DNA from 2 places in the Pseudomonas sp. GNP012 genome. Region 2 is predicted to be linked to the other one. Evidence: riboswitches for the same ligand, from Rfam matches in the RefSeq annotation. Region 2 holds a riboswitch; the other holds the start of a gene.
The links. Region 2 has a riboswitch for cobalamin ahead of cobO (cob(I)yrinic acid a,c-diamide adenosyltransferase). Riboswitches for the same ligand answer to the same signal wherever they lie in the genome.

Region 1: another riboswitch for cobalamin. It lies ahead of cobW (cobalamin biosynthesis protein CobW); the one in region 2 lies ahead of cobO (cob(I)yrinic acid a,c-diamide adenosyltransferase).

The regions. Positions count from the first base shown of each region.
Region 1 covers NZ_JBTGUU010000001.1:1,953,590-1,968,966, reverse strand. The annotation lists gene ACXX83_RS08820 (magnesium chelatase ATPase subunit I) at 1-121, opposite strand, end outside; gene cobN (cobaltochelatase subunit CobN) at 283-4,131, opposite strand; gene cobW (cobalamin biosynthesis protein CobW) at 4,135-5,205, opposite strand; cobalamin riboswitch at 5,308-5,519, opposite strand; cobalamin riboswitch at 5,715-5,940, shown strand; gene ACXX83_RS08805 (CbtB domain-containing protein) at 6,063-6,254, shown strand; gene ACXX83_RS08800 (CbtA family protein) at 6,266-6,973, shown strand; gene ACXX83_RS08795 (cobalamin biosynthesis protein) at 6,970-7,383, shown strand; gene cobM (precorrin-4 C(11)-methyltransferase) at 7,468-8,214, shown strand; gene nfuA (Fe-S biogenesis protein NfuA) at 8,355-8,939, opposite strand; gene ACXX83_RS08780 (fatty acid cis/trans isomerase) at 9,173-11,470, opposite strand; gene metH (methionine synthase) at 11,627-15,337, shown strand.
Region 2 covers NZ_JBTGUU010000001.1:3,629,560-3,644,936, reverse strand. The annotation lists gene purM (phosphoribosylformylglycinamidine cyclo-ligase) at 1-135, opposite strand, end outside; partial or broken gene ACXX83_RS16355 (DUF2066 domain-containing protein) at 522-1,581, shown strand; gene ACXX83_RS16350 (AI-2E family transporter) at 1,618-2,691, shown strand; gene hda (DnaA regulatory inactivator Hda) at 2,922-3,626, shown strand; gene ACXX83_RS16340 (C40 family peptidase) at 3,848-4,492, shown strand; gene ACXX83_RS16335 (C40 family peptidase) at 4,658-5,194, shown strand; gene ACXX83_RS16330 (O-methyltransferase) at 5,213-5,875, shown strand; gene ACXX83_RS16325 (PQQ-dependent sugar dehydrogenase) at 6,002-7,315, opposite strand; gene ACXX83_RS16320 (hypothetical protein) at 7,382-7,966, opposite strand; cobalamin riboswitch at 8,120-8,352, shown strand; gene cobO (cob(I)yrinic acid a,c-diamide adenosyltransferase) at 8,435-9,046, shown strand; gene ACXX83_RS16310 (cobyrinic acid a,c-diamide synthase CobB) at 9,043-10,443, shown strand; gene bluB (5,6-dimethylbenzimidazole synthase) at 10,440-11,090, shown strand; gene cbiB (adenosylcobinamide-phosphate synthase CbiB) at 11,087-11,995, shown strand; partial or broken gene cobD (threonine-phosphate decarboxylase CobD) at 11,988-12,978, shown strand; gene ACXX83_RS16290 (cobyric acid synthase) at 12,975-14,426, shown strand; gene cobU (bifunctional adenosylcobinamide kinase/adenosylcobinamide-phosphate guanylyltransferase) at 14,576-15,097, shown strand; gene cobT (nicotinate-nucleotide--dimethylbenzimidazole phosphoribosyltransferase) at 15,094-15,377, shown strand, end outside.

The sequences.
Region 1 (15,377 bases), 1.7 Mb from region 2:
CGCGCGGACCTTCGATCAGGACTCCGCCGATTTTCGGGTCGATGGCGGTCAGGTACAGGGCCAATTTCAAATCGTCGGCGCCGACCACGGCGGAGAGCGGGAAATGCGGGGTGTCGGTCATTGTTCAATCTCGGTCATGGTCGGTGATCAATTCACAAATATCACAGTTGCCTTCATCCCTGTGGGAGCGAGCCTGCTCGCGAAGGCGGTGTGTCAGCCAGCATAAATGTCGTCTGACGCTCCCTCATCGCGAGCAGGCTCGCTCCCACAGGTTCGAGCGTGTCAGCCGTCTTCTTCTATATCCAGCAACAGATTCTCCAATGCCTCGCGGTAGGCGCCCGGCTCCTTCCACATTCCGCGTTGTTGCGCCTCGAGCATGCGTTCAGTCATGTCGCGCAAGGCATGGGGATTGTGTTCACGGACAAAATCCCGGGTTTCAGGGTCGAGCAAATAGGCGTCGGCCAGCAACGCGTACTGGTGATCGTCGATCAACTGCGTGGTGGCATCGAAGGCGAACAGATTATCGACGGTCGCAGCCATTTCGAACGCACCTTTGTAGCCGTGGCGCTTTACCCCTTCGAGCCACTTCGGATTGGCCGCCCGGGAGCGGATCACCCGGTTCAGCTCTTCCTTCAAGGTGCGAATCTTCGGCAGGTCCGGCTGACTGTGATCGCCATGATAACTGGCCGCCGCCTCGCCTTTGAGGCTTTCCACCGCCGCGAGCATACCGCCCTGGAACTGGTAGTAATCATTGGAGTCGAGCAAATCGTGCTCGCGGTTGTCCTGGTTTTGCAGCACCGCCTGTACCTGGCTCAGGCGCTGGCTGAACTGTTCTCGGGCGGCGGTGCCTTCGTCGGAACCGCCGTAAGCGTAGCCGCCCCAGTTGAGGTAAACCTCGGCCAGGTCCTCGCGGGTTTGCCACAGACGACCGTCAATGGCGCCCTGCACGCCGGCGCCGTAGGCCCCGGGCTTGGCCCCGAAAATCCGCCAGCCGGCCTGCCGTCGCGCAGCGTCTTCATCCAGTCCGGTCTGCAACAAGGCTGCACGCTCGGCACGCACCTTGGCCGCCAACGGATTGAGGTCGTCCGGCTCATCCAGGTCGGCCACCGCTTGCACCGCCGCGTCAAACAGGCGGATCAGATTGGCAAAGGCATCGCGGAAGAAACCGGACACGCGCAAGGTCACGTCGACCCGAGGGCGGTCGAGCAAACTCAACGGCAGAATCTCGAAATCGTCGACCCGCTGACTGCCGGTGGCCCAGACCGGACGCACACCCATCAACGCCATCGCCTGGGCGATGTCATCGCCGCCAGTGCGCATGGTCGCGGTGCCCCACACCGACAGGCCGAGCTGGCGCAGATGATCGCCGTGGTCCTGCAGGTGCCGCTCCAGAATCAGGCTGGCCGACTGGAAACCGATGCGCCACGCCGTGGTGGTCGGCAAATTGCGCACGTCCACCGAGTAAAAGTTACGCCCGGTGGGCAGCACGTCCAGACGACCGCGACTCGGCGCACCGCTGGGGCCGGCCGGGACGAAGCGACCGCTGAGGGCATCGAGCAGACCGCGCATTTCCGCTGGGCCGCAGGCGTCCAGGCGCGGGGCAACTACTTCGCGAAGGCTGTCGATTATGGCACTCACTTCAGCCCAACCTGCCTCCTGTGGGAGCGGACTTGCTCGCGAAAGCGGTGGGTCAAGCGACATCAATGTTGAATGGTCCACCGATTCGCGAGCAAGCCCGCTCCCACAGGGGTCATTCAACACGCCCGAAATCAACTGCGCTGCATACAGCTCCAGGCGCTCGCGGGTATCGCCCGCCGTGCGCCAAATCTCGTCACTGATAAGCAAAAGAGACTCGGGACGCGGCCCGGTCCATGGCTCGCCCAGCGCACAATCCAGTGGGTCAAACCCCAGCGCAAACGCCTTGGCCAGCGCCCGCAGCAGGCTCGATTGCGCTCCTCGGCCATCGCCCCGTGGAATGCGCAACAACGCCAGCAAGGTGTCGATACGCAGGCGACCGGTGGGCGATTCGCCGAACACGTGCAGACCATCGCGGATCTGCGACTCTTTCAAGTCGCACAGGTAAGTGTCGAGTCGCGGCAACCAGATCGCTGCGTCGGTATCGCTGTCGAGTTGCTCGTCCAGCTGCAGTTCACGGTCGATGTGCGAGTCACGCACCAGTTGCAGGATGTCGCGCTGCAACTCCCGAGCGCGGCGCGGATCGAGCAACTGCGCTTCGTAATACTCGTCGGCCAACAGTTCGAGGTTGCGCAGCGGGCCATAGGTTTCGGCGCGGGTCAGCGGTGGCATCAGGTGATCGATGATCACCGCCTGGGTGCGCCGCTTGGCCTGGGCGCCCTCGCCCGGGTCGTTGACGATGAACGGATAGATGTTCGGCAGCGGCCCGAGCAGCGCATCCGGCCAGCAGTTTTCCGACAGCCCCACGCCCTTGCCCGGCAGCCATTCGAGGTTGCCGTGCTTGCCGACGTGAATCACGCCATGGGCGCCATAGGTGTGGCGCAGCCAGAAGTAAAACGCCAGGTAGCCGTGGGGCGGCACCAGGTCCGGGGCGTGATACACCGCGCTCGGATCGACCTGATAACCCCGCGCCGGTTGGATGCCGACGAAGGTCTGGCCAAAGCGCAGGCCGGCGATCATCATCCGTGCACTGCGGCACATCGGGTCGTTTTCCGGCGCGCCCCAACGTTCGAGCACCGCCGCACGATTGGCTTTGGGCAGGGCATTGAACATCGTCAGATAGTCGTCCATTGCCAGGCTTTGCTGGCACGGACGCAAGTCCAGGGTATCGAGATCGTTGCTGACACCGCCCAGCAACTGCTGGATCAGCGCGGTGCCACTGTCCGGCAATTGCGCCGGCAACGGATAACCTTCAGCATGCAGCGCCCGCAGGATATTCAGTGCGGCGGCCGGAGTGTCGAGGCCGACGCCATTGCCGATGCGCCCGTCGCGAGTCGGGTAATTGGCGAGAATCAAGGCGATGCGTTTTTCGGCGTTTGGCACCCGCGCCAGTTCGACCCAGCGTCGCGCCAGTTCGGCAACGAAGTCCATGCGCTCCGGTTGCGGCCGGTAGCAGACCACATCCGACTGGCTGCGCTCACTGCGCCACGCCAGGTCCTTGAAGCTGATCGGACGGCTGATGATGCGCCCGTCCAGCTCCGGCAAGGCAATGTGCATCGCCAGATCACGCGGGCCAAGCCCCTGTTCACTGGCGCGCCAACCCGGTTCGTTGTCCTGGGCACAAATCGCCTGGATCACTGGAATATTGCGACGGAACGGTCGCAGGTGTGGCGCTTCGGGGCTGGACTGGGCGAAGCCGGTGGTGTTCAGGATCACTGAGACACCTGATTCATCCAGCCAATCTTCGACCGCGCCGAGGCAGCCGGGCTCCTTCAAACTGGCCAGCGCAATCGGCAACGGATTCAAACCCGCTGCCTGCAAGCGTTGGCAGAAAACATCGATGAAAGCGGTGTTCGCCGCCTGCAAATGCGAGCGGTAAAACAGCACCGCCGCCACCGGTTGATCGGCGCGCCAGTCGGCTTGCCAGTCGCTCAGTGCGGCAGAATGTTTGTGCGGATGGTAGATCGCCGTACGTGGCAGGGTCTGCGGCTCGCCCCAGGTGTAATCGCGGGCCAGCCAGCGGTTGGCCAGGCAGCGGAAGAAATCCAGGGCGTTGCCCATGCCACCCTGACGCAGAAACTGCCAGAGCCGGTCGCGGTCCGCGGCGCCGACGGTACTCAGGTCGCTGAGCTCCGGGTCCGGGCGGTCATCGCCCGGCACCAGAATCACCTGCACGCCGCGCTGGGACAGCTCGACCAGGCGCTCGATGCCGTAACGCCAATAGGCGATGCCGCCGTGCAGCGAAATCAGGATCACCCTGGCGTGACGCAGCACTTCATCGACGTACAAATCGACCGAGGCATGGTTCTGCACCTGCATCGGGTTGGCCAGGCGCAGGCTCGGGTAATCCTCGGGCAACTGCTGCGCCGCCTCGGCGAGCAGCGCCAGGCTGGAGTCGCCGCTGCACAGGACCACCAGCTCGGCGGGGGTTTGTCCAAGGTCGGCGATGTTGTCATCCGACACGAAACCGCCGGGCTGGGTCCTGAGCAGGTGCATGGCTTACACGCTGAGCGCAGCGCGCAATTGCGCTTCGAGAACGGCGGCGTCGAGTTCCTGGCCGATCAGCACCAGACGGGTGATACGCGCCTCTTCGGCGCCCCACTGACGGTCGAAGTGCTTGTCGAAACGCGTGCCCACGCCCTGGATCAGCAGGCGCATCGGTTTGTTCGGGATTGCTGCAAAACCCTTGACCCGCAGGATGCCGTGCTGGACCACCAGTTGCGTCAGCGCGTCCATCAGCAGGCTTTCGTCGGCTTGCGGCAATTCGATGGAGATCGAATCGAAGGCGTCGTGATCGTGGTCGTCATGATCATCGTCGCCATCGTGATGATGGTCGTGGTGGCTGTGGCGGCTGTCGATGTGTTCTTCGGAGCCGGCACCCAGGCCAATCAGCACGTCCAGCGGCAGGCGACCGCTGCTGGCTTCGATGATTTTCACCGCTGGCGGCAACTCTTCGGCGACTTCCACGCGCACGCGGGCCAGGTCGGCCGGGTTGATCAGGTCGGATTTGTTGAGAATCACCAGGTCGGCGCTGGCCAGTTGGTCGGCAAACAGCTCGTGCAATGGCGATTCGTGGTCCAGGTTCGGGTCGAGTTTGCGCTGGGCATCGACCTGGTCCGGGAAGGCGGCGAAGGTGCCGGCGGCCACGGCCGGGCTGTCGACCACGGTGATCACCGCGTCAACGGTGCAGGCACTGCGAATTTCCGGCCACTGGAAAGCCTGGACCAGCGGTTTTGGCAGGGCCAGGCCCGACGTTTCGATGAGGATGTGGTCGAGATCGCCGCGACGAGCCACCAGTTCGCGCATCACCGGGAAAAATTCTTCCTGGACAGTGCAGCACAGGCAGCCGTTGGCCAGTTCATACACACGGCCGTTGGCTTCTTCTTCGGTGCAACCGATGGAGCACTGCTTGAGGATTTCGCCGTCGATGCCCAGCTCGCCAAACTCGTTGACGATCACTGCGATGCGGCGCCCCTGGGCGTTGTCGAGCATGTGCCGCAGCAGCGTGGTTTTACCCGAGCCAAGAAAGCCTGTGACGATGGTGACGGGAAGTTTGGCCAGTGTTTTCATCGGATGCCCTATGGCTAGGTGGCGGGCATACGGGACGACAACGGGCAACGCAGATGCGCGTGCCTGAAGAGTTCGCCACCGGATCACCCCGCCCGGTTGAAAGTGAGAATCTGTGTCGAGGCAGGTCTCCTGGCTGACGGTGTGCCGGCTTGAGCCTGGCATTCGCTGCGCCTTCCCGCCGGCCTCATGGATTGGGCCTGCAGTGGCGTGGCAACGAACATCACCGTTCACAGTTGCGGGGGCAGCCGCGGCATTGACCGCGTTCCCTTCTTAGCTTCGACAAACGCCGAAGAACCTCGAAAGCGCAAGGCTACGCATGGTATTGGGGCGGGTCAATGTTCACGTGACTTCTGCGGTGTGCCCTTCGCGAGCAAGCCCGCTCCCACATTTGATCGGGTTCTTTCAGAGGAAAAGGGTCAAGTGTGGGAGCGGGCTTGCTCGCGAAGAAAGCGACTCGGTTTCCAGTTGAGAACCCTTGCCAATTGACGCCCAACCCTCGCCCATGCTCTCCTACGCATCTTGTTACGGGTGCCCTTCACAGGGTGAAACGGGAAACCGGTGAATCATGTGCTTTACTCTAAAGCCATGTCAGTCCGGTGCTGCCCCCGCAACGGTAAGCGAGCGAAGCATCAGATCCACTGTGCCACTACGGCATGGGAAGGTGATGCTTGCAGGATCAGGCCCAAGCCTTTGCCCCTCGTGAGCCCGGAGACCGGCCCGCAACATAAAGTGACCATAACGATCACTGAAACAACAAACCCGCGGTGGGCGGGCGCTGTTTGAAACCCTGCGCGCCTGGTCGTGCAGGTTTTTGCATGCGCTCTTGATTCCCCGCTGACAGACCAGAGGGAAACGCCATGTCGATCATCAGCAGCACCGGCCACACTACAGCCAGCACCACTTCTACCCTGACTCAACGTCTGACCGCCGCCGTCTGCGCGTCGATCCTGGGCGCAAGCCTTGTGTATTTCGCCGGTTTCTCGCACATCGAAGCGGTGCACAATGCCGCCCACGATACCCGTCACAGCTCCGCGTTCCCGTGCCATTGAGACCTGCTGACATGATCAAGCGTATTGCGCAAACCGCAGGTTTCAGCGGGCTGCTGGCCGCCCTGTTGCTGACCCTGCTGCAAAGTTTCTGGGTCGCCCCCCTGATCCTGCAGGCCGAAACCTACGAAAAAGCTGAACCGGCGGCCGTTGAAATGCATGAACACGCCGATGGCGCGATGGCTGCCCACACCCACGACGCCGAAGCCTGGGAGCCGGAAGACGGCTGGCAGCGCGTGCTGTCGACCACTGGCGGCAATCTGGTGGTGGCTGTCGGTTTCGCGCTGATGCTGGCCGGCCTGTACACCTTGCGTGCGCCGACCAAAACCTCCCAGGGCCTGCTCTGGGGTCTGGCCGGCTATGCGACCTTCGTACTCGCGCCGACCCTCGGCCTGCCACCTGAATTGCCCGGCACTGCCGCCGCCGATCTGGCACAACGGCAACTGTGGTGGATCGGTACCGCCGCCTGCACCGCCGTCGGTATCGCACTGATCGTTTTCAGCCGTCACTGGCTGATGAAAGTCCTCGGCGCGGCAATCCTTGCAGTTCCCCATGTGATTGGCGCACCGCAACCGCAAGTGCATTCGATGCTCGCTCCGGAGGCACTGGAAACCCAATTCAAAATCGCTTCGCAACTGACCAACGTGGCGTTCTGGCTGGCCCTGGGCCTGATCAGCGCCTGGTTGTTCCGTCGCAAAAGCGATGGCCAATACCACGCATGACTGACGTCAGCACTGCGCCGACCCTGGTGGTCGGCCTGGGCTGTCAAAAGGGCTGCCCCGTCAGCACCCTGCTGGCGCTGCTCGACCAGGCACTGGAGGCGCACCAGATTGCGCGCCATGAAATCAAGGCCCTGGCCAGCATCGATTCGAAGCGCGACGAACCTGCACTGATCGAACTGGCCCAGCAGCTTGGCCTGGAATTGATGTACTTCAGCAGCGAGCAACTGGCCCCCTATGAGCCGCAACTCAGCCATCAATCGCAAATAGCGTTTGAACGCACCGGTTGCTACGGCGTGGCGGAAAGCGCCGCGCTGGCCCTGGCCGAACAACTGGCCCAGGCCCCGGCAAAACTGCTGATTCCCCGACAGAAATATGCCCAGGCAACCCTGGCATTGGCCGGTGCGGCATAAAATCCCCGATAATCCCCGCCTCGATCATGAACATTCTTCATCTGAAGCCCTGTTCAGCCCCTTTTATCCCCACAGGAACCGACGATGACCGTCTACTTCATTGGCGCAGGTCCCGGCGACCCCGAACTGATTACCGTCAAGGGCCAGCGGCTGATTCGCAGTTGCCCGGTGATCATTTATGCCGGCTCGCTGGTGCCAGCCGCCGTACTGGAAGGTCATTGTGCCGAGCAGGTAGTCAACAGCGCCGAACTGCACCTTGAACAGATCATCGACCTGTTCAAGGCCGCCCACGCCAAAGGCCAGGACGTGGCCCGGGTACACTCCGGCGATCCGAGCCTGTATGGCGCCATTGGCGAACAGATTCGCTGTCTGCGTGAGCTGGGCATTGCGTTCGAAATCGTCCCGGGCGTGACGGCCACCGCCGCTTGCGCAGCGCTTCTGGGTGCTGAACTGACGCTGCCGGACGTTTCACAAAGCGTGATCCTGACTCGCTACGCCGACAAAACCGCCATGCCACCCGGAGAGGAATTCGCCAGTCTGGCGCAGCACGGCGCGACCATGGCGATTCATTTGGGGGTCAATCACCTGCCGAAGATCGTTGAGGAACTGCTGCCGCATTACGGCGCCGATTGCCCGATTGCGGTGGTTCACCGCGCGAGCTGGCCGGATCAGGACTGGGTAACGGGAACGCTTGAGGACATTGCCGGGAAGGTTGCCGCCAAAGGGTTTCGGCGCACGGCGTTGATTCTGGTGGGACGGGTGCTGGGCAGTGATCATTTCAGCGAATCGTCATTGTATCGCGCGGGGCATGCGCATCTCTATCGCCCATAAGGCCCCTTCGCGAGCAGGCGCGCTCCCACATTGGATATGGTCAACTGTGGGAGCGAGCCTGCTCGCGAAGGCTTCAGCGAATTTAACTCATAAAAAACGGCGCTCACGGGGCGCCGTTTTTTTATTTTGCAGTGAACACCTTAGTAGTAGGCGTTTTCTTTCTGCGTGTGGTCGGTCACGTCGCGAACGCCCTTGAGCTCGGGAATACGCTCGAGCAGGGTACGCTCGATGCCTTCCTTGAGCGTCACGTCGGCCTGGCCGCAGCCCTGGCAACCACCGCCAAACTGCAGGACGGCGATGCCGTCTTCGACCACGTCGATCAGGCTGACCTGACCGCCGTGGCTGGCCAGCCCCGGGTTGATTTCGGTTTGCAGGTAGTAGTTGATGCGCTCGTTGACCGGGCTGTCGGCGTTGACCATCGGTACTTTGGCGTTTGGCGCCTTGATGGTCAGCTGGCCGCCCATGCGGTCGGTGGCGTAGTCGACAACGGCATCGTCCAGGAAGGCTTCGCTGAAGTGGTCGATGTAGGCGGTGAAGCTTTTCAGCCCCAGCGCGGTGTCTTCGGGTTTTTCTTCGCCCGGCTTGCAGTAGGCAATGCAGGTTTCGGCGTACTGGGTGCCAGGCTGGGTGATGAAGACGCGGATGCCGATGCCCGGGGTGTTCTGCTTGGAGAGCAGATCAGCCAGATAATCGTGGGCGGCGTCGGTAATGGTAATAGCGGTCATGGAAACTCCTCGCAGGCTTGGGCGCAGTTTACGCCAATCGGCGCGCCGGACAAAGTCCCAGTATTTTTGTCGGGAAAGAATTGTGGGAGCGGGCTTGTGTGGCGAGGGGGCTTGTCGGAACGCCGCACCGCCCCGTTGGGTCGCGAAGCGGCCCCAGAAAATGGGACTGCTGCGCAGTCCAACGGGGGCAAGCCCCCTCGCCACAAGCCCCCCCACAGGGGATCAGCGGTGTTTCAGAGGTTCTCGAAGCGGTTCATGTCCAGCACGCCCTCTTCCACCGGATCGGTCTCCTGGATGTAGCGGCTCAGGTCATGGAAATATAGCCAGAATTGCGGATGACTGCGGCGTATTCCCCAACGTTCGACGATTTTCTCAAAGCTGTCGCTATCCTTGGCGTTCTCCATCGCATCCACAAACGCCGGCACTTGCCCGGCCGGAATGTTGAACATGAAGTTCGGGTAGCTGCTGAGCACACCCGGGAAAATCGTCAGGGTATCGAGCCCCGGCTGATAGCGCAGCGATTCGCCAAGCAGGAACGCCACGTTGCTGTGGGCCCGGTTGCGCAGCAGGCTGTAAACCTCTCGCTTGCCGCTGCCGGTTTCGATTCGCAGCATGGTCGCTTCCGGCAGTTGATCAATCACTCTCAACCCCGCCGCCGGACGCGAGGTCAGGCGGCTCAACACCTGCTCGGCATTTTGCAGATCCGGATCAATGTTCGGCCGCGAGCAGTAGGCGCCGTCGCAGCGGTTGATCGGGTCGGGCCTGGCATTGAGGTCGCCATAACGGGTCAGCAATTGCCGGGCGAAATCGCGCTTGGGATCCTGCGGATCAAGCTTCAGCGCGGTCGGTTTGTCATCGTCGATGGACTCGTAGTCCAGCCACATCTTGAATTTGCCACTGTTCTGATACCAGTCGTCGAGGTAGCCCTCCCGCGAATCGGCGGGCATCAGACGCAGGAAATTCTGCTCGGCTCCGTTACGGATCAGGTCGAAATACAAGCGCGTCTGGGCCTGATGGGACACGTTGCCGAACACATCGAAATTGACTGCCAGTTGGTAGTAGGTGCGCTCCAGCAGCGGATAGTCGAACAGCCACATCGTCTGCGGCACTTCGCCGATCAGGCCTTTGGTCACTGAGGCGCTGTCGAAATGGCGAAAGATGCTCAGCAGTGCGTTGTCGTTGCCGGCCCACAGGGTCGACCAACTCGGCGCGGGCAAGTCTGCGTAACTATCGCGGCGCAGGGCCTCGTATTCGTTGCGTTTGTCGCGGTAGTCATGCCACAGGGTCAGGACGCTGCCGACATCATCATTCTGCCCTGGCATCGCCAGCAGGGGCGTGGCTTGCCCGCGATAGTTCGGGTCGGTGATGTAGAGGTCGTGTTCAGGTGCCTGGAACAGCGCCCAGAAGTTATCGCGAATCACGTCCGTGGCGATCTGCCCACGACAGACTGGCCCACGGATAAAGGTGCGCACGAAGTACTCGGCGTTATCGAGCATGAACTGGTAGCGCGCCTGGGCCGGAATCGCTTCGAAGGTGGTAAAGGGGTTGGCCCGGCTCTTCGGCCCGTAGCCCGGCAATGCATTGGCCTCCCAGTTGCCGCTGTAGAACAGGGATTTGACACGCGCCAGCTTCGCCGCACTCAGGGGATAGGAGATATGGGTCTTGTGCACGATCACGCCCTGCACCGGCCACAAGCGGTAGTAAAACTCCGAGCCTGGATCATCGTTGGGACGCCGGGTATTGATCAGGTCAATCGGCTGGCCGGTCGGCGTGCGCGAACGCACCCACTGGAAGAAATGCCCGGGTTCACCCTCCTTGAAGTAAAGATGGGCGAGGAACCAGTGCTCATACAGCCAGCGCCCCACCAGGCTTTGCCGGGCGCCCGGCGAATTGAGCAGGTTTTCCCACTGGATTACTTGCAGCGCTTCTTGCGCACTCGGGGCCAGGGCCTGCTGATCGATAGGTGCGCCTGCGGCCAGCCAGCGTTGCAGCGTCTGGTACTGCTGGTCGGTCAGCCCGGTCACCGCCAGCGGCATGCCTTCTTTCGGGTGCGAAGCGGCGTAGCCATCGAACTGCGCGGGCATGGAACACATGTTCTCCCGGTTCAGACCCAGGACGATGTCTTGCGGCAGCCTGGCGTTAGGTTGCAAGGGGGTGTTGTGGCCCAGTTCCAGCATCCGCGCCATCAATGAGGCCTGGCTGCCCTGGGCATCAAGCACCGAAAAGAAGCCCTTTTGCTGCCAGGCGGCTTTGCCGGAGGCGTCCAGAAACAGCCGCGTCGGCGCCACCGCTTTAGTACGGTCACCGTCGTAAACCGGGACTTTCGTCGCGCCGCGTGCCGCGCCTTCGCCGCTGCCCAGGTTGAGCTGACAGGCAGCGTCGTTGCAAGCGTGGCAGGCCACGCACTTTTCAGTGAAGATCGGTTGAATGTCTCGACTGTAGGAAATGGCAGAGGAGTTCGCCGGACTTTGCGCCGCAGCGCCCCAGCTTAAAAGCATCAACACACTGCTGATGACGAAGCGATAAGACATGTCCCTGGTCCCGGATCCTGAAAAAACGCCGCGATTCTACCGGTCTGCCATGCCTGCCAACATGAACGATATTCATGCAAAACCGAGTCATGCTCTAAAAGCGCACAGGTTTGCTATCATCCCGGCCCTTCGTCATGGTCTTACCGAGTAGTCCAAATGTCCGATCGCAGCGTTCGCCTTCAAGCTCTCAAGCACGCCCTCAAAGAGCGCATCCTGATTCTCGATGGCGGTATGGGCACGATGATCCAGAGCTACAAGCTCGAAGAGCAGGATTACCGTGGCAAACGCTTCGCTGACTGGCCGAGCGATGTCAAAGGCAACAACGACCTGTTGGTACTGACTCGTCCGGACGTGATTGGCGGCATCGAGAAAGCCTACCTCGACGCTGGCGCCGACATTCTGGAAACCAATACCTTCAACGCCACCCAGATCTCCCTGGCCGACTACGGCATGCAAGGTCTGGCGTATGAATTAAACGTAGAAGGCGCTCGCCTGGCACGCAAGGTCGCCGACGCCAAGACCCTGGAAACCCCGGACAAACCGCGCTTCGTCGCCGGCGTGCTCGGTCCTACCAGTCGCACCTGCTCGTTGTCCCCGGACGTGAACAACCCCGGCTACCGCAACGTGACCTTCGATGAACTGGTGGAAAACTACACCGAATCCACCAAAGGCCTGATCGAGGGCGGCGCCGACCTGATCCTGATCGAAACCATCTTCGACACCCTCAACGCCAAAGCCGCGATCTTCGCCGTGCAGGGCGTGTTCGAAGAACTGGGCGTCGAACTGCCGATCATGATTTCCGGCACCATCACCGACGCCTCGGGCCGCACCCTGTCGGGCCAGACCACCGAAGCCTTCTGGAACTCCGTGGCCCACGCCAAGCCGATTTCCGTTGGCCTGAACTGCGCCCTCGGCGCCAGCGAGTTGCGCCCGTACCTCGAAGAGCTGTCGAACAAGGCAGGCACCCACGTGTCGGCGCACCCGAACGCCGGCCTGCCGAACGAATTCGGCGAGTACGACGAACTGCCGTCGCAAACCGCCAAGGTCATCGAAGAGTTCGCTCAAAGCGGCTTCCTCAACATTGTCGGCGGCTGCTGCGGCACCACGCCGGGCCACATCGAAGCCATCGCCAAGGCCGTGGCCGGCTATGCGCCGCGCCAGATCCCGGACATTCCCAAGGCTTGCCGCCTCTCGGGCCTGGAACCCTTCACCATCGATCGCAGCTCGCTGTTCGTCAACGTCGGCGAGCGCACCAACATCACAGGTTCCGCCAAGTTCGCCCGGCTGATCCGCGAGGACAACTACACCGAAGCCCTGGAAGTCGCCCTGCAGCAGGTCGAGGCTGGTGCCCAGGTGATCGACATCAACATGGACGAAGGGATGCTCGATTCGAAGAAGGCCATGGTGACCTTCCTCAATCTGATTGCCGGCGAACCGGACATCTCCCGCGTACCGATCATGATCGACTCCTCGAAGTGGGAAGTGATCGAAGCCGGCCTCAAATGCATCCAGGGCAAGGGCATCGTCAACTCGATCAGCATGAAAGAAGGCGTCGAGCAGTTCATTCACCACGCCAAACTGTGCAAGCGCTACGGCGCCGCGGTCGTGGTGATGGCCTTCGACGAAGCCGGCCAGGCCGACACCGAAGCGCGCAAGAAGGAAATCTGCAAACGCTCCTACGACATCCTGGTCAATGAAGTGGACTTCCCGCCGGAAGACATCATCTTCGACCCGAACATCTTCGCCGTGGCCACCGGTATCGAAGAGCACAACAATTACGCCGTCGATTTCATCAACGCCTGTGCCTACATCCGTGACGAGCTGCCGTATGCGCTGACCTCCGGTGGCGTGTCCAACGTATCGTTCTCGTTCCGTGGCAACAACCCGGTGCGTGAGGCGATCCACTCGGTGTTCCTGCTCTACGCAATCCGCGCCGGGCTGACCATGGGTATCGTCAACGCCGGGCAACTGGAGATCTACGACCAGATCCCGGTGGAACTGCGCGACGCCGTCGAAGACGTGATCCTCAACCGCACCCCGGAAGGCACCGACGCCCTCCTCGCCATCGCCGACAAGTACAAGGGCGACGGCAGCGTCAAGGAAGCCGAGACCGAAGAGTGGCGCAACTGGGACGTCAACAAGCGCCTGGAACATGCGCTGGTCAAAGGCATTACCACCCACATCGTCGAAGACACAGAAGAATCGCGCCTGTCCTTCAGCCGCCCGATCGAAGTGATCGAAGGCCCGTTGATGGCCGGCATGAACATCGTCGGCGACCTGTTCGGTGCCGGCAAAATGTTCCTGCCCCAGGTGGTGAAGTCCGCTCGCGTGATGAAGCAGGCCGTGGCGCACCTGATCCCGTTCATCGAACTGGAAAAAGGCGACAAGCCTGAAGCCAAGGGCAAAATCCTCATGGCGACCGTGAAAGGCGACGTGCACGACATCGGCAAGAACATCGTCGGCGTGGTGCTCGGTTGCAACGGCTATGACATCGTCGACCTCGGCGTGATGGTCCCGGCGGAGAAGATCCTCCAGGTGGCCAGGGAGCAGAAGTGCGACATCATCGGCCTGTCCGGCCTGATCACTCCGTCGCTGGATGAGATGGTCCATGTTGCCCGCGAAATGCAGCGCCAGGACTTCCACCTGCCGTTGATGATCGGTGGCGCCACCACCTCCAAGGCGCACACGGCGGTGAAGATCGAGCCCAAGTACAGCAACGACGCAGTGATCTACGTCACCGACGCCTCCCGCGCCGTGGGCGTGGCGACCCAGTTGCTGTCCAAGGAGCTCAAGGCCGGTTTCGTCGAGAAAACCCGCCAGGACTACATCGAGGTTCGCGAGCGCACCGCCAACCGCAGCGCCCGCACCGAACGCCTGAGCTATGGCGCGGCCATCGCCAAGAAACCACAGTTCGACTGGGCGAGCTACACGCCGGTCAAACCGACTTTCACCGGCACGCGGGTGCTGGACAACATCGACCTCAACGTTCTGGCCGAGTACATCGACTGGACGCCGTTCTTCATATCCTGGGACCTGGCCGGCAAGTTCCCGCGCATCCTCCAGGACGAAGTGGTCGGTGAAGCCGCCACCTCGCTGTACAACGATGCAAGGGAAATGCTGCGCAAATTGATCGACGAAAAGCTGATCAGTGCTCGCGCAGTGTTTGGCTTCTGGCCGGCCAACCAGGTGCATGACGACGACATCGAGCTCTATGGCGATGACGGCAAGCCAATGGCCAAACTGCATCACCTGCGCCAGCAGATCATCAAGACCGACGGCAAGCCGAACTTCTCCCTGGCCGACTTCGTCGCGCCCAAGGACAGTGAAGTGACCGACTACGTGGGTGGTTTCATCACCACCGCCGGCATCGGCGCCGAAGAAGTGGCCAAGGCCTACCAGGACGCTGGCGACGACTACAACTCGATCATGGTCAAGGCCCTGGCCGACCGCCTGGCCGAGGCCTGCGCCGAATGGCTGCACCAGCAGGTGCGTAAAGACTACTGGGGCTACGCCAAGGATGAAGTGCTGGATAACGAAGCGCTGATCAAGGAACAATACACCGGTATCCGTCCGGCACCGGGTTATCCGGCCTGCCCGGATCACACCGAAAAAGCCCAATTGTTCGCCCTGCTCGATCCGGAGGCCGAAGAAATGCGTGCAGGCCGCAGCGGCGTGTTCCTCACCGAACACTACGCCATGTTCCCGGCGGCAGCGGTCAGCGGCTGGTACTTCGCTCACCCGCAGGCGCAATACTTCGCCGTGGGCAAGGTCGACAAAGACCAGGTGCAAAGCTACACCTCGCGCAAAGGCCAGGAGTTGAGCGTGACCGAGCGCTGGCTGGCACCGAACCTGGGTTACGACAACTAAGCGGCTCTATTGACCACGATATTGTGGCCAACACATACCT
Region 2 (15,377 bases):
GAAACCGCCCAGGCCGCCCATGACTTCCGGGCGCGCAGTGCGCTTGGCGACGCTCTTGATGCGTTCGACCAATGCTTCACCGGCGTCGATGTCTACACCGGCGTCCTTGTAGCTCAGGGAGGGTTGCTTGCTCATGATCCAGGCCTTTAGGGGGGGATTTCTGGGTAACGACCGAGTCCGTCGGGAGCGCCGAAGCTGCGTAGGCGAGAACCATGCGCGCTATTCGGACACTGCCCGGCTGTTGCCGGTCTGCGAAGGCGCGCGATTTTATCAGGCTTGAGCCGCAGCGGCCATCCTCAGGCCGACAGCAGGGCCATATCCGTTAAAAAAAAACCGTTGATGCGCGGTGTCGGTGGCATCCTGCCTGGCTGTATAAGGTGTCGCGATTAACCGTCTATCGTTATGACAGTGCGAAAACTTACCCGGAACGTGTGAATGTTTTGCATCGGGCAATGGTCACAGCCTTGCTCGATCGTCTTCATGCGGTCTGTTCCAGCCGCTCTTGTCGTCAGGAATCTTCCATGCGTTTTTGTAAATTCTTGCTTGTGAGTTGTTTGTCAGTGGTCAGCCTGGTCAGTCAAGCCGAAACCGTCAAAGGCCTTTATCAGGTGCGCGAGCCGGTGAATGGCCAGTCGCCCGAGGAGCGTGAGCAGGCGACTCAACGTGCATTGGACACTTTGGTGCTGCGCCTGACCGGCGACCCCAAGGCCGCTCAAAGTCCGGGGCTGGCGGCCATTCGTAAAGAACCGCAACAGATCATCAGCCAATACGGCTTTGAAGCCGGTCCGCCGGAGGTCCTTAAAGTCGATTTCGACCCGGGTACCACCGAACAGGCCTTGCGCCGCGCCGGCCTGGCCATGTGGGGGGGCCAATCGGCCGTCGATCCTCGGCTGGTGGCTCAACGATTCCACCGAGGGTTCAAGCCTGGTGGGCGACGGCCAGGCCAGCGCGGCTCCGCTGCGTCGGGCTGCCCAGCACCGGGGCTTGCCATTGCGCTTGCCATTGGCGGACCTGAACGAACAGATCGTCGCGACCGCACCGAATCTGGAAGGCGCAGATTCCGGCCCTTTGCTTGCGGCATCGGAACGCTACAACGCCGACGCCCTGCTCGCGGTACACGCCAAAGAGGAGGGCGGGCAGTGGCAAGCCAAGTGGCAATTGTGGCTGGGAGATAAAAAAGAGGCAGGCAGCGTGCAGGGTGCCGATCAGGCCGCCGTGGCCGATGCGGTGATGCTGGCGGTCAATGAGCGGCTGGCGCCGCGGTTTGTCGCCAAGCCCGGTGCTTCAAGCGCGCAATTGCTGGAAGTGCAAGGCATGAATCTTGAACACTACGCGTCCCTTGGGCGCTTGCTGGAGCCATTTGGCGGGCGCGTGCAAAGCGTTGACGGCGACCGGATCGTCTACCGGGTCAATGGCAGCGTCGAGCAGTTGCGTGCTCAACTGTCGCTGGCAAGGTTGCAGGAAGCGCCGGCGGCTCAGGCACCGACTCCGGCAGTGCCGGTTCAGCCTGCCGTCGGTGGTGCGGTGCCTACCCCGGCGCCTGCGCCTGCCCCGACACCGCAACTGCGGTTTCGCTGGTAGTTTTTCTCTCTTTATATAGAAGCAATGGAGTGGTTCATGGCCGATACGCGGCGTTGGTTCTGGCTCGGCGGGGTGGTCCTGCTTTGTGTTTTTGTCTGGTTGTTGCATCCGATCCTGACGCCGTTCCTGGTGGCCCTGCTGTTGGCCTATCTGTTCGACCCGCTGGTGGATCGACTGGAGAAGGCGGGACTGTCTCGCACCTGGGGTGTAGTGGCGGTGTTTGCCCTGTTTACATTGATCCTCACCGCGCTGCTGTTGGTCCTGGTGCCGTTGCTCGCCCGGCAGCTGTTTCGTTTGTATGAGCTGGCCCCGCAGATGCTTGACTGGCTGCAGCACACGGCGCTGCCCTGGGCGCAATCGAAGTTCGGCCTGTCGGAGGGCTTCTGGAAGTTCGACCGGCTCAAGGCAGCCATCGGCGAGCATATGAGTCAGACCTCCGATGTTGTCGGCGTGGTACTGAGTCATGCCACTGCCTCCGGGCTGGCGTTGATTGGCTGGCTGGCGAATCTGGTGTTGATCCCGGTGGTGAGCTTCTATCTGTTGCGCGATTGGGACCTGATGATGGCCAAGGTCCGCAACCTGCTGCCCCGTGATCGTGAGGAGCGCGCGGTATCGCTGGCGGGTGAATGCCATGAAGTACTCGGTGCGTTCATTCGTGGCCAGTTGCTGGTCATGGTGGCCCTGGGGGTGATCTACGCAGCAGGCCTGATGCTGGTCGGGCTGGAGCTGGGCTTGCTGATTGGCCTGATTGCCGGTCTGGCAGCGATCGTGCCGTACATGGGATTTATCATCGGCATCGGTGCGGCGCTGATTGCAGGGCTGTTCCAGTTCGGTGGTGATCTTTACCCGATGCTCGGCATTGTCGCGGTGTTCATGGTCGGTCAGGCGCTGGAGGGTATGGTGCTGACGCCGTTGCTGGTCGGTGACCGGATTGGTCTGCACCCGGTGGCGGTGATTTTCTCGATTCTGGCCGGGGGTGAGCTGTTTGGCTTTACCGGTGTGCTGCTGGCATTGCCGGTCGCCGCGGTGATCATGGTGTTGGTGCGCCATGTGCAAGATTTGTATAAGGATTCGGATATCTACGGGGGCGTCGACGAACCGCAGGGGTAAAAGGTGTCGATGGGCGATGGCGGGCTGCCCGGGTTCGTGCCGGGCCAGCCTGATTACACAGCGCGACTGTTACATGCACCGCCAAAGAAACTGTCATAAAACCGATGCGTTAACGCAAACCTTTGATTTTGCTTGTGGTCTATCGCATTGTGCGGCCCGCTTCACGGGTATAAACTTCGCAAACTTTACACAGAGGCCACTAACGGTTCCTTTGGAACTGTTCAGTCAGCATGAAACCGATTCAGCTGCCCCTAGGTGTGCGTCTGCGTGACGACGCCACCTTTATCAACTACTACCCAGGCGCCAATGCCGCTGCACTCGGCTATGTCGAGCGGCTATGCGAAGCCGACGCCGGCTGGACCGAAAGCCTGATCTATCTTTGGGGCAAGGATGGGGTAGGGCGTACGCACCTGTTGCAGGCGGCCTGCCTGCGCTTCGAGCAATTGGGAGAGCCTGCGGTGTATCTGCCGCTGGCCGAGCTGCTCGATCGCGGTATCGAGATTCTCGATAACCTTGAGCAGTACGAACTGGTTTGCCTCGATGACCTGCAGGCGGTTGCCGGCAAGGCGGACTGGGAAGAGGCGCTGTTCCATCTGTTCAATCGCCTGCGCGACAGTGGCCGGCGCCTGCTGATTGCCGCGTCGACATCCCCGCGCGAATTGCCAGTGAAGCTGGCGGACCTCAAGTCACGCCTGACCCTGGCCTTGATTTTCCAGATGCGCCCACTGTCCGACGAAGACAAATTGCGTGCCCTGCAATTGCGCGCATCCCGTCGCGGACTGCACCTGACCGATGAGGTCGGGCATTTCATCCTGACTCGCGGCACCCGCAGCATGAGTGCACTGTTCGAGCTGCTTGAGCGCCTCGATCAGGCCTCCCTCCAGGCTCAGCGCAAGCTGACAATCCCGTTTTTGAAAGAAACCCTCGGCTGGTAGACCCGCTGAAACCGGGGCTTATAGCCAGTTCGGCATATTTCAGGCGCCAGAAAATCCGCTTTCCTGCAAGGTTGCAGGCCGCGTGTATGTTTAAAATGGGCTTAAGCGCTTAGATGTAAACGAGAAACCAATAAGTCACAAAAAGATTGATTGAATTTGCAAATGAGGTCGATAGCGGGCATAGTCTCGACTTCTTTACAACTTCAGCCACGGTCGTGCCCATGCTAAATCGCTTCGCACCCCTCGTGCCTCTCGCACTCGTCACCCTGTTGTTCGGTTGCGCTGCCCACACTCCAGTGGTCCAGCAGCAGCAACAGCAGGTTCAAAACCCGGCCACTGCCCAGTCTTCCGCTCTCTTTCAGGAAGCTCTTTACCAAGAAGAGAAGGCTACCGAAAAAGAACTCGCAGACTTCGCTGGCGGCAAGTCCTACCAGCTTCCAGTCCTGGCCGACAGCATCCTCGAACGCGGCATGTCCCTGATCGGTACCCGTTACCGTTTCGGCGGCACTTCTGAAGCCGGCTTCGATTGCAGCGGTTTCATCGGCTACCTGTTCCGCGAAGAAGCGGGCATGAACCTGCCGCGCTCCACCCGCGAAATGATCAACGTGGACGCTCCGCTGGTCTCGCGCAGCAAGCTTGAGCCGGGCGATCTGCTGTTCTTCGCAACCAACGGTCGTCGTGGTCGCGTCAGTCACGCCGGGATCTACCTGGGCGACAATCAGTTCATCCACTCCAGCAGCCGCCGCAGCGGTGGTGTGCGCATCGATAGCCTGGGCGACAGCTACTGGAGCAAGACCTTCATCGAGGCCAAGCGCGCCCTGGCGATGGCACCTAACACGTCGCCAATTGTCACTGCACGTAAATAAGCGGACATTTTGTAAGGCGAACTTAAAGTCTTACTTGAAGTTTGTCGTGTAGCCGCTAGAATCTTGATCTACAAATGATGGCAAACCGCCTGCGTCCTACGCAGGCGGTTTTCTTTTCTGCGCTCCCCGCAGAAAAAGCCGCAGCCAGATCAGGATGTTCTGCTTATGACGACGTCGGCCCGCCTCGCAATCATGTTCTTCGCAGCGCTGCTCAGTGCCTGCGCCAGCCGCACACCGCCTCCTGCGCCGGTGGTTCGCGCGCCCATCGTGTTTGGTTCCCCACAAGCGTTTTCGCCCGAAGCGGAGGACGTGCTGTTTCGCGCGCTCGGCCTGGTGGGTACGCCTTATCGCTGGGGTGGCAACACGCCGGATTCCGGATTTGATTGCAGCGGCCTGATCGCGTACGTGTACCGCGATGTAGCCGGTATTGCCTTGCCGCGCACCACGCGCGAGATGATCTCCATGCAAGCGGCGAGTGTTGGCAAGGAAGGCCTGCAGACTGGCGACCTGCTTTTCTTCGCTACCAATGGCGGTTCCCAGGTCAGTCATGCCGGCATCTACGTGGGAGAAGGGCGTTTCGTCCACGCGCCGGCCACTGGCGGCACCGTGAAGCTCGACAGTCTGTCCAAGGCGTATTGGCAAAAGGCTTACCTGAGCGCCAAGCGTGTTCTGCAGCCTGAACATCTGGCGCGCAACCCGTAACGTCCGGAGCTGCTGCTCATGACTGCTCGTACGCTGAATCTCGACGACGCCCTGTATCAATACCTGCTCGATGTTTCCCTGCGCGAAACACCACTGCTCAAGCGCTTGCGCGATGAGACCCAGGCGCTGCCGATGGCGCGCTGGCAGGTGGCGCCGGAGCAGGGACAGTTTCTCGCCTTGCTGGTAAAGCTGACAGGCGCCAGGCGCTTGCTCGAAGTCGGTACTTTCACCGGATACAGCGCGCTGTGCATGGCGGCGGCATTGCCGGCTGAAGGTTCGCTGATTTGCTGTGATATCCCCGGCGACTACAACGCCATCGCACGGCGCTACTGGCAGGAAGCGGGACTCACCGGGCGGATCGACCTGCGCCTGGCCCCCGCACTGGAAACCCTCGGCGATCTTGAGCGGCAAGGTGGGGGCGAGCAGTTCGACCTGGTGTTCATCGATGCCGACAAGGCCTACTATCCGAGTTATCTGGAGCATGCCCTGCGTTTGCTGCGGGTCGGTGGGCTGGTGCTGTTCGACAACACCCTGTGGAGCGGGCGCGTGCTTGAGACCAGCCCCGAGAGCGCGGACACCCGGGCTATCCAGGCGCTCAACCTGGCGTTGAAGGATGATGTGCGGGTGGATCTGTCGTTGTTGCCGTTGGGTGACGGGCTCACACTTTGTCGCAAGCGTTGAGCTGGAAATCATGTGGGAGCGAGCTTGCTCGCGATGGCGGCATGTCAGTCAACCAGGATGTTGAGTGTGTTGGCCTCATCGTGAGCAAGCTCGCTCCCACAGGTTTTTTATGTTTCAGTGATAACGTTATCTAGCAGCCGACACCCGCCACACCTTGTTCCCCACATCATCGGCCACCAGCAGATCGCCCTGCCGGTCGATCACCACGCCCACCGGGCGGCCCATGGCTTCTTCCTTTTCGTTGAGAAAACCGCTGAGCACTTCAATCGGTTGTCCCGCAGGTTTGCCTGCGCTGAACGGCACGAAAATCACTTTGTAGCCACTGTGGGGGTTACGGTTCCAGGAGCCGTGCTGGCCGATGAAGGCCCCTTGGGTGAACGGCGGCGGCAGCTTGCTGTTTTCAGCGAAGGTCAGGCCCAGTGATGCCGTGTGCGGGCCGACGGCATAGTCCGGAGCGATGGCCTTGGCCACCAGACCGGGGTTTTGCGGCTCGACGCGGCTATCGACATGCTGGCCGTAATAGCTGTAAGGCCAGCCATAGAATGCGCCGTCCTTGACCGAGGTGATGTAGTCCGGGACCAGGTCGCTGCCGATTTCATCCCGCTCGTTGACCGCGGTCCACAGCGCGCCACTGCGCGGCTCCCAAGCCATGCCGTTGGGGTTGCGCAGGCCGGAGGCGAAGATCCGCTGCTGGCCGGTGGCACGGTCCACTTCCCAGATCGCTGCGCGACCTTCTTCCTTGTCCATGCCGTTTTCCGCGACGTTGCTGTTGGAGCCCACGGTGACGTAGAGCTTGCGACCGTCCTTGCTGGCGATGACGTTTTTGGTCCAGTGGTGGTTCAGCGGGCCACCCGGCAGGTCGACCACTTTGACCGGTGGCGACTTGATCTGCGTATCGCCACTTTCATAGTGAAAGCGCAGCAGGCGATCAGTGTCGGCCACATACAGGTCCTTGCCGACCAGGGTCATGCCGAAGGGCGAGTTGAGGTTTTGCAGAAACACCGTGCGGGTTTCCGCGACGCCATCGTGGTCCTTGTCGCGCAGCAAGGTGATGCGGTTCGCGCTGGGCACCCTGGCCCCGGCGCGTCCCATGACTTGCTTCATGACCCAGCCGCGAATGCCTTTGCCGTCTTCGGGTTTGGGTGGCGCGTTGGTTTCCGCCACCAGTACGTCGCCGTTGGGCAGTACATAAAGCCAGCGGGGGTGATCCAGGTTTTCGGCAAAAGCGGCCACTTGAGTGCCCGCGGCGGCGACGGGTTTCGCGCCCTGTGGCCAGCCGATGGCCGGGGCGATGTTCACAGTCGGGATCAGGGTTTTGTTGGGGGGCGGCAGTTGGGGTGAAGGGCCGGTGCCGTCGGAGACTTGCAGGCCGGCGGTCTCACTACAACCGGCGAGCCCTCCGCAGATCGCGATAACGAGAACGAGCGGGGGCGTGCGCATACGGGTGTTCCCTATGAATGCCTTGTTCTAATCATAGAGACGCGTTGTCGTCCAATGGTTCAACCCCTAGCCACGAGCTTCCTTGAACAGCACCGCAATGCCGGGGTGATAGTTGCCGGCTTCATTGCGCAACTTGCGGTAGGCATACGGGAAATACCAGGCGACCGCGCAGGTGTGTTCCTTTTGCAGGTCGTCGACCATGTCCTGGAGTTCTTCCGGTGTCGCGCCTTGCTGGGCTTTTTGCGGGGCGACGAACAGGCAGCCGAGTTTCAGGTCGCTGGCGTGGCTCAGGCGCTTTGCATCGCTGGCGATGTCGAGCAGGGCCTGGGTCAGATTGAGGCTGTTGACCCGTGGCCAGCGCTGGCTGGTCTGGATGTAGGCGCGGGTTTCGGGCGAGGCGAGGAACAGGTCGGCGCGGCTGTTGCGTTCGCCTTCTTCGGTCTGCTTGCGGGTAGGCGTCTGTTGCAGTGTGACCATCTCGGCCATCCAGGCGGCGGCAGACAACAGTCCGAGATTGGCTTTTTCGTCGTGCCAGTAGGGTGTGTCGCCATCACCGCGCACGGCGTTATAGCGGTCGATGCATTCGAACCAGCGCTCGAGCACAGGGCGCAGGAATTCCAGCTTTGGATTGCTGATGATCATGCCTTGCATGGGCTCACCCTTGTTATTGTGTTGTGAGGTTGTGGCTCTTTGATATCACTGCTGAGAGTGAGGCACAAGATTGACGTCAGTTTTTTGATTGACGACAGTTATTCGGCAGCTGGCCTCCCGGCTTTAATTGACGCTCCACCCCCAACCCTCTAACCTTCGCGGCTTGTTTCAGGTGCTCTGTGACTTGGGTCGACAGAGTGAAACAGGGAAGCCGGTGAGCGAGTTCTTCTGTTGGTCGAGGAACCGCAATTCCGGCGCTGCCCCCGCAACGGTAAATGAGTGAAAACTGTGTCTGATGCCACTGTGTCGATTCGATGCGGGAAGGCGCACAGTCTGGCTTTGCGCCACTCATGAGCCCGGAGACCGGCCTGATTCATCCAGCGGCATCACGGTGGGCGATGCCAGGCTTGTTGCCTTCTATTGCTGTGCCTGCCCGCCGTTATTCCTGCCTCAACGGAGAGCTCCCCCATGACTGATACCCCCGATCGTGACGAACGCCACCTGGCGCGCATGCAGCGCAAAAAAGCCGTGATCGACGAGCGCATCGCCAATTCCCCGAACGAGTGTGGTCTGTTGCTGGTGCTGACCGGCAACGGTAAAGGCAAGAGCAGTTCGGCCTTCGGCATGCTCGCCCGCGCCATGGGGCACGGCATGCAATGCGGTGTGGTGCAGTTCATCAAGGGCCGCAACAGTACCGGCGAAGAGTTGTTTTTCCGGCGCTTTCCCGAGCAGGTGCGTTTTCATGTGATGGGCGAAGGGTTTACCTGGGAAACCCAGGACCGTCAGCGCGACATCGCTGCCGCCGAAGCGGCGTGGGCGGTGTCCCGGGAACTGCTGCGCGATCCGTCCATCGGCCTGGTGGTGCTCGATGAGCTGAACATCGCCCTCAAGCACGGTTACCTCGATCTGGATCAGGTGCTCAGCGACTTGCAGGCCCGGCCGCCGATGCAACACGTGGTGGTCACCGGGCGTGCCGCCAAGCCGGAAATGATCGAGATGGCCGACACGGTCACCGAAATGGGCATGATCAAACACGCCTTTCAGGCCGGGATCAAAGCGCAGAAAGGCGTCGAGCTGTGAACCAGCCTCGTCATTGCCCGGCGGTTCTGATTGCCGCGCCGGCCTCCGGCCAGGGCAAGACCACCGTTACTGCGGCGCTGGCCCGCTTGCATCGCAATCAGGGGCGCAAAGTTCGCGTGTTCAAGTGCGGCCCCGACTTTCTCGATCCGATGATCCTCGAGCGCGCCAGCGGTGCGCCGGTGTATCAACTGGACATGTGGATGGTCGGCGAGCAGGAGAGTCGCCGGTTGCTGTGGGAAGCCGCCGCTGACGCCGACCTGATCCTGATCGAAGGCGTCATGGGGCTGTTCGACGGTACGCCGTCGAGCGCCGATCTGGCACGGCATTTCGGTGTGCCAGTACTGGGTGTGATCGACGGTACCGCCATGGCCCAGACCTTCGGCGCACTGGCCCTGGGGCTGGCGCGTTATCAGCCGGACTTGCCGTTCGCCGGCGTGCTGGCCAACCGCGTCGGCACGCTGCGCCACGCGCAACTGCTCGAAGGCAGCCTGACTGAAGGCTTGCGCTGGTACGGCGCGCTGTCCCGGGAAACCGGGATTAAACTGCCGAGCCGACACCTGGGGCTGGTTCAAGCCAGTGAACTGAATGATCTCGACCTGCGCCTCGATGCGGCAGCCGATGCCCTGGCCAGCAGTTGCGAGGTCGCGCTGCCACCGGCAGTCGAGTTCGCCGCCCCCGATGTCATCGTCGCCGAACCGCTGTTGGCCGGTGTGCGCATTGCGGTGGCCCGTGATGAAGCCTTTGCGTTCACCTACGGTGCGAGCCTGGATTTGCTGCGGGCGATGGGCGCCGAGCTGTCGTTTTTCTCGCCGATCCGCGACCGTGCGTTGCCGCAAGCGGACAGCCTGTATCTGCCGGGTGGTTACCCGGAACTGCACCATGTTGCGCTGGCACAAAATACCGCGATGCTCGACGCGATCCGCGCGCACCACGCCGCTGGCAAACCCTTGCTCGCCGAGTGTGGTGGCATGCTGTATCTGCTCGACTCCCTGACCGATGTCGAGGGCACTCGTGCCGAACTGGTTGGTTTGCTGACCGGTGATGCGGTCATGCAAAAGCGTCTGGCAGCGTTGGCGTTGCAAGCGGTGGAGTTGCCGGAAGGTTCGCTGCGCGGGCACACCTATCACCATTCACTGACCAGCACTGAATTGGCGCCGATTGCCCGGGGCGTGAGCCCGAACGGCGGGCGCGGTGCGGAAGCGGTTTACCGTGACGGGCGGATGACCGCCTCTTATGTGCACTTTTATTTTCCGTCGAACCCCTCGGCGATTGCCGCGCTGTTTGCGCCGGACCTTGAAGCCGCCTTCGCGAGCAAGCCCGCTCCCACAGAGGAATGCATTTCTTCAGGCAGCTCACTTCTAAATGTGGGAGCGAGCCTGCTCGCGAAGAGGCCATGACAGACAACGCATTCACCGAAGCCGAACGCGCAGCGGTCTATCGCGCCATCGGCGAGCGCCGCGACATGCGCCACTTCAGTGGCGGCACGGTCGAGCCCGAGTTGCTCCAGCGCCTGCTCCAAGCCGCACATCAGGCGCCGAGCGTCGGCCTGATGCAGCCCTGGCGCTTCATCCGCATCAGTGATCGCGCCTTGCGCGGGCAAATCCAGGCCCTGGTGGAAGAGGAGCGCGTGCGCACCGCCGAAGCCCTCGGCGAGCGCAGCGACGAGTTCATGAAGCTCAAGGTGGAAGGCATCAACGATTGCGCCGAGGTACTGGTCGCCGCACTGATGGACGACCGCGAGCAGCATATCTTCGGCCGTCGCACCTTGCCGGAAATGGACATGGCCTCGCTGTCCTGTGCCATCCAGAACCTGTGGCTCGCGTCTCGCGCCGAAGGGCTGGGCATGGGCTGGGTGTCGCTGTTCGAACCCCAGGCACTGGCGGACCTGCTGAGGCTGCCGCCGGGAGCCAAACCGCTGGCGGTGTTGTGCCTGGGGCCGGTAAAGGCGTTCTACCCGGCGCCGATGCTGGTGCTCGAAGGCTGGGCGCAGGCGCGTGCGCTGCATGAATTGCTGTATGAAAATTATTGGGGAGTGAGTCAATGAGTGTGGCGTTGTTGAGTGTCGCCGCGGTTGCGCTGGATGCGCTGCTGGGCGAACCCAAACGCTGGCATCCGCTGGTGGCGTTCGGCCGTTTTGCCGATCGCATCGAGCAACGTTTCAACGGCGGCGGTCGCGGTTGGCGCAGCCATGGCGTCACCGCGTGGGTGATCGCCGTGCTGCCGCTGGTGCTGTTGGTCACGGCATTTTCCTGGGCGCCTTACGTCGGCTGGATCGTCGAGATTCTCGCGCTCTATTGCGCCCTCGGCATGCGCAGCCTCGGTGAGCACGTCACGCCGGTGGCCAAGGCCTTGCGCGGCGATGATCTGGATGAAGCGCGCAAGCGTGTGAGTTATCTGGTCAGCCGTAAAACCAGTGACCTGGATAAAACCGAAGTCGCCCGTGCCGCCACCGAGTCGGTGCTGGAAAACGGTAGCGACGCGGTGTTCGCCGCGTTGTTCTGGTTTGTCGTGGCCGGTGCGCCGGGCGTGGTGCTCTATCGCCTGAGCAATACGCTGGATGCGATGTGGGGCTATCGCAATGAGCGCTTCGAACGGTTCGGCTGGGCGGCGGCGAAGATCGACGACGTGCTCAATTACATTCCTGCGCGTCTGGTGGCACTGACTTACGCGCTGCTGGGCAAAACCCGGCTGGCGTTGAAATGCTGGCGCACCCAGGGCCCGACCTGGGACAGCCCGAACGCCGGCCCGGTAATGGCGGCAGGGGCAGGGGCCCTTGGCGTTGAACTGGGCGGCGCGGCGATTTATCACGGTGAACTGCACCAGCGTCCGCAACTGGGCGAAGGCGTGCCGGCGGACGCCGACTCCATTGACCAAGGCTGGCAACTGGTCCAGCGCGGGGTATGGTTATGGCTGCTGATTCTCTGCCTGGGGGCTGAATTTTATGCTTGAGCACGGTGGCCGATTGCGCAAGGCGGCGCTCGAATACGGCATAGATGAAGCCGACTGGCTGGACCTGTCGACGGGCCTTGCACCCTGGCCGTTCCCGGTGCCGGAGATTCCGCTACGGGCCTGGGCCCGTTTGCCGGAGGCGGACGATGGTCTGGAACAGGCCGCCTGTGATTACTACGGCACCTTGCAGGCATTACCGGTGGCCGGTTCGCAAATGGCGATCCAGCTGCTGCCGCGATTGCGGCGGGCAGGCAAGGTGGGTGTGTTGTCGCCGTGCTACGCCGAGCACGCCGAAGCCTGGCGTCGCAACGGCTACATCGTGCGCGAAGTGCTGGAGCAGGAAGTCGACTTCTTTATCGACAGTTTCGACGTGCTGGTGGTGGTCAATCCGAATAATCCCACGGGCCTGAGCCTCCCCCAGTCGCCTGCTCGACTGGCACACGCGACTGGCCCAGCGCGGTGGCTGGCTGGTGGTGGACGAAGCGTTCATGGATAACACGCCGCAACTGAGCCTGGCGCCGTTTGCCCATCAGGTCGGGCTGATCGTCTTGCGCTCCTTCGGCAAGTTTTTCGGCCTGGCCGGTGTGCGCCTGGGGTTTGTGCTGGCCGAGCGCAAGTTGCTCAAGTTGCTGGCAGAACAAGTGGGACCCTGGGCCGTGAGCGGGGCAACCCGGGTAGTGGGGCAGGCCTGTCTGCGCGATACGCAGGGGCAAACGCGGCAACGGCTGCGCACCGAAGAGGCCAGCGAGCGCCTGGCGTCGTTACTGCAGCAACACGGCTTCGAGCCCAAGGGCGGCTGTGCGCTGTTCCAGTGGCTGATCACCGAGCGCGCCGAAGCACTGCATGAATTCATGGCCCGGCGCGGCATTCTCCTGCGGTTGTTCACGCACAACAGCAGCCTGCGATTCGGCCTGCCCGGTGACGAAGCCGCCTGGGTGCGACTGGCGCAAGCCTTCGAAGATTTCGCCAAGGAAAACCAATGACCACGTTGATGGTGCAGGGCACCACGTCGGATGCCGGGAAAAGCACGCTGGTGACTGCGTTGTGCCGTTGGGCCACGCGTCAGGGCGTCAGGGTGGTGCCGTTCAAGCCGCAGAACATGGCACTCAACAGTGCGGTGACCGCCGACGGCGGCGAGATTGGCCGTGCCCAGGCGGTTCAGGCCCAGGCCGCGCACCTTGAACCGCACACCGACATGAATCCGGTATTGCTCAAGCCCAACAGTGACACCGGTGCCCAGGTGATCATCCATGGCCGCGCCGTCACGACCATGAACGCCGTCGCCTATCACGACTACAAAAGCATCGCCATGCAAGCGGTACTGGCCTCCCACGAGCGCTTGAGCGCGGCGTATCCGCTGGTGATGGTCGAAGGCGCAGGCTCGCCGGCGGAAATTAATTTGCGCGCCGGCGACATCGCCAACATGGGCTTCGCCGAAGCGGTGGATTGTCCGGTGCTGCTGATTGCCGATATCAATCGCGGCGGGGTTTTCGCCCATCTGGTGGGTACCCTCGAACTGCTGTCGCCGAGCGAACAGGCGCGGGTCAAAGGCTTCATCATCAATCGTTTTCGCGGTGACATCGCGTTGCTGCAACCCGGTCTCGACTGGCTTGAAGAACGCACCGGCAAACCGGTGATGGGTGTGCTGCCGTACGTGATGGACCTGCACCTGGAGGCTGAAGACGGCATCGATCAGCGCCAGACCGATAAAGCCGAACGGGTGCTGAAAGTCGTGGTGCCGGTGCTGCCGCGCATCAGCAATCACACCGATTTCGATCCGCTGCGCCTGCATCCGCAGGTAGACCTGCAATTCATCGGGCCCGGCCAGGCGGTTCCACCTGCCGACCTGATCATTCTTCCTGGTTCGAAAAGTGTCCGCAGCGACCTCGCGTACCTGCGGGCCAACGGCTGGGAAACCGCGATTGCCCGGCATCTGCGTTACGGCGGGAAACTGCTGGGGATCTGTGGCGGCCTGCAGATGCTCGGTGAGCAGGTGCATGACCCGCTGGGCCTCGAGGGCGCGCCGGGTTCCAGTGCCGGTTTGGGGCTGCTGGCGTTCCAGACCCGGCTCGAACAAGAGAAACAGCTGCGCAATGTGTGCGGTCGCCTGGCGCTGGAAGATGCGCCGGTATCAGGCTATGAAATCCATGCCGGCGTGACCACCGGACCCGCTCTGGAAAATGCCGCCGTGCATCTGGATGACGGCCGCTGCGATGGTGCGCAAAGTGCTGACGGGCAGATTTTCGGCACCTACCTGCACGGGCTGTTCGAATCGCCGGCGGCGTGCAGTGCGCTGTTGCGCTGGGCCGGTCTGGAGGAGGTGCAGGACGTGGATTATCACGGCTTGCGCGAGCGCGATATCGAGCGGCTGGCGGATCTGGTGGAGAAGCATCTGGATACCGGGCTGTTGCGGCAGCTCTGTGGAATCTGAGGTGAAAGCTCTGGCCTCTTCGCGGGCAAGCCCGCTCCCACAGAGATTTGGGTTGATCGTGAAATTTGAGTACACCTCGTAATCCTGTGGGAGCGGGCTTGCCCGCGATGAGGCCAGTCGCCTCAGCGAAAATTTCAAGGAAAACAACCATGCTCCAACTGATCCTCGGCGGCGCCCGCTCCGGCAAGAGTCGTCTGGCTGAAAAACTCGCCATCGACAGCGCTCTGACCGTGACCTACATCGCCACCAGCCAGCCACTGGATGGCGAAATGAGCGAGCGGGTGGCTCATCACCGCGCCCGTCGTCCTGCCGAATGGGCACTGATTGAAGAACCGCTGGAACTGGCCCGGGTACTGCGTGAAAGCGCCCGTGCCGACCACTGTCTGCTGGTGGATTGCCTGACCCTGTGGCTGACCAACCTGCTGATGCTCGACGATGCCGGGCGCTTGCAAGCCGAGCGTGATGCCCTGCTGGACTGCCTGGCAGCGTTGCCGGGTGAAATCATTTTTGTCAGCAACGAGACCGGAATGGGTGTCGTGCCGCTGGGCGAATTGACTCGCCGCTATGTCGATGAAGCCGGTTGGCTGCATCAAGCTCTGGCTGAGCGCTGTCAGCGTGTCGTCCTGACCGTCGCCGGCCTGCCCCTGACTCTGAAAGGAACTGCGTTATGACTCAATCCTGGTGGCTGAACCCGTGCAGGCCGGTCGATACCCAAGCGCTCGAACAGGCCCAGGCGCGGCAACAGCAACTGACCAAGCCGGCCGGCTCCCTCGGCCAGCTGGAGTCGGTGGCGGTGCAACTGGCGGGATTGCAGGGACGGGTCAAGCCGAGTCTGGAACAGGTGTGGATCGCGATATTTGCCGGCGACCATGGCGTGGTCGCCGAGGGCGTGTCGGCGTTTCCCCAGGAAGTCACCGGGCAGATGCTGCTCAACTTCGTCAGCGGTGGTGC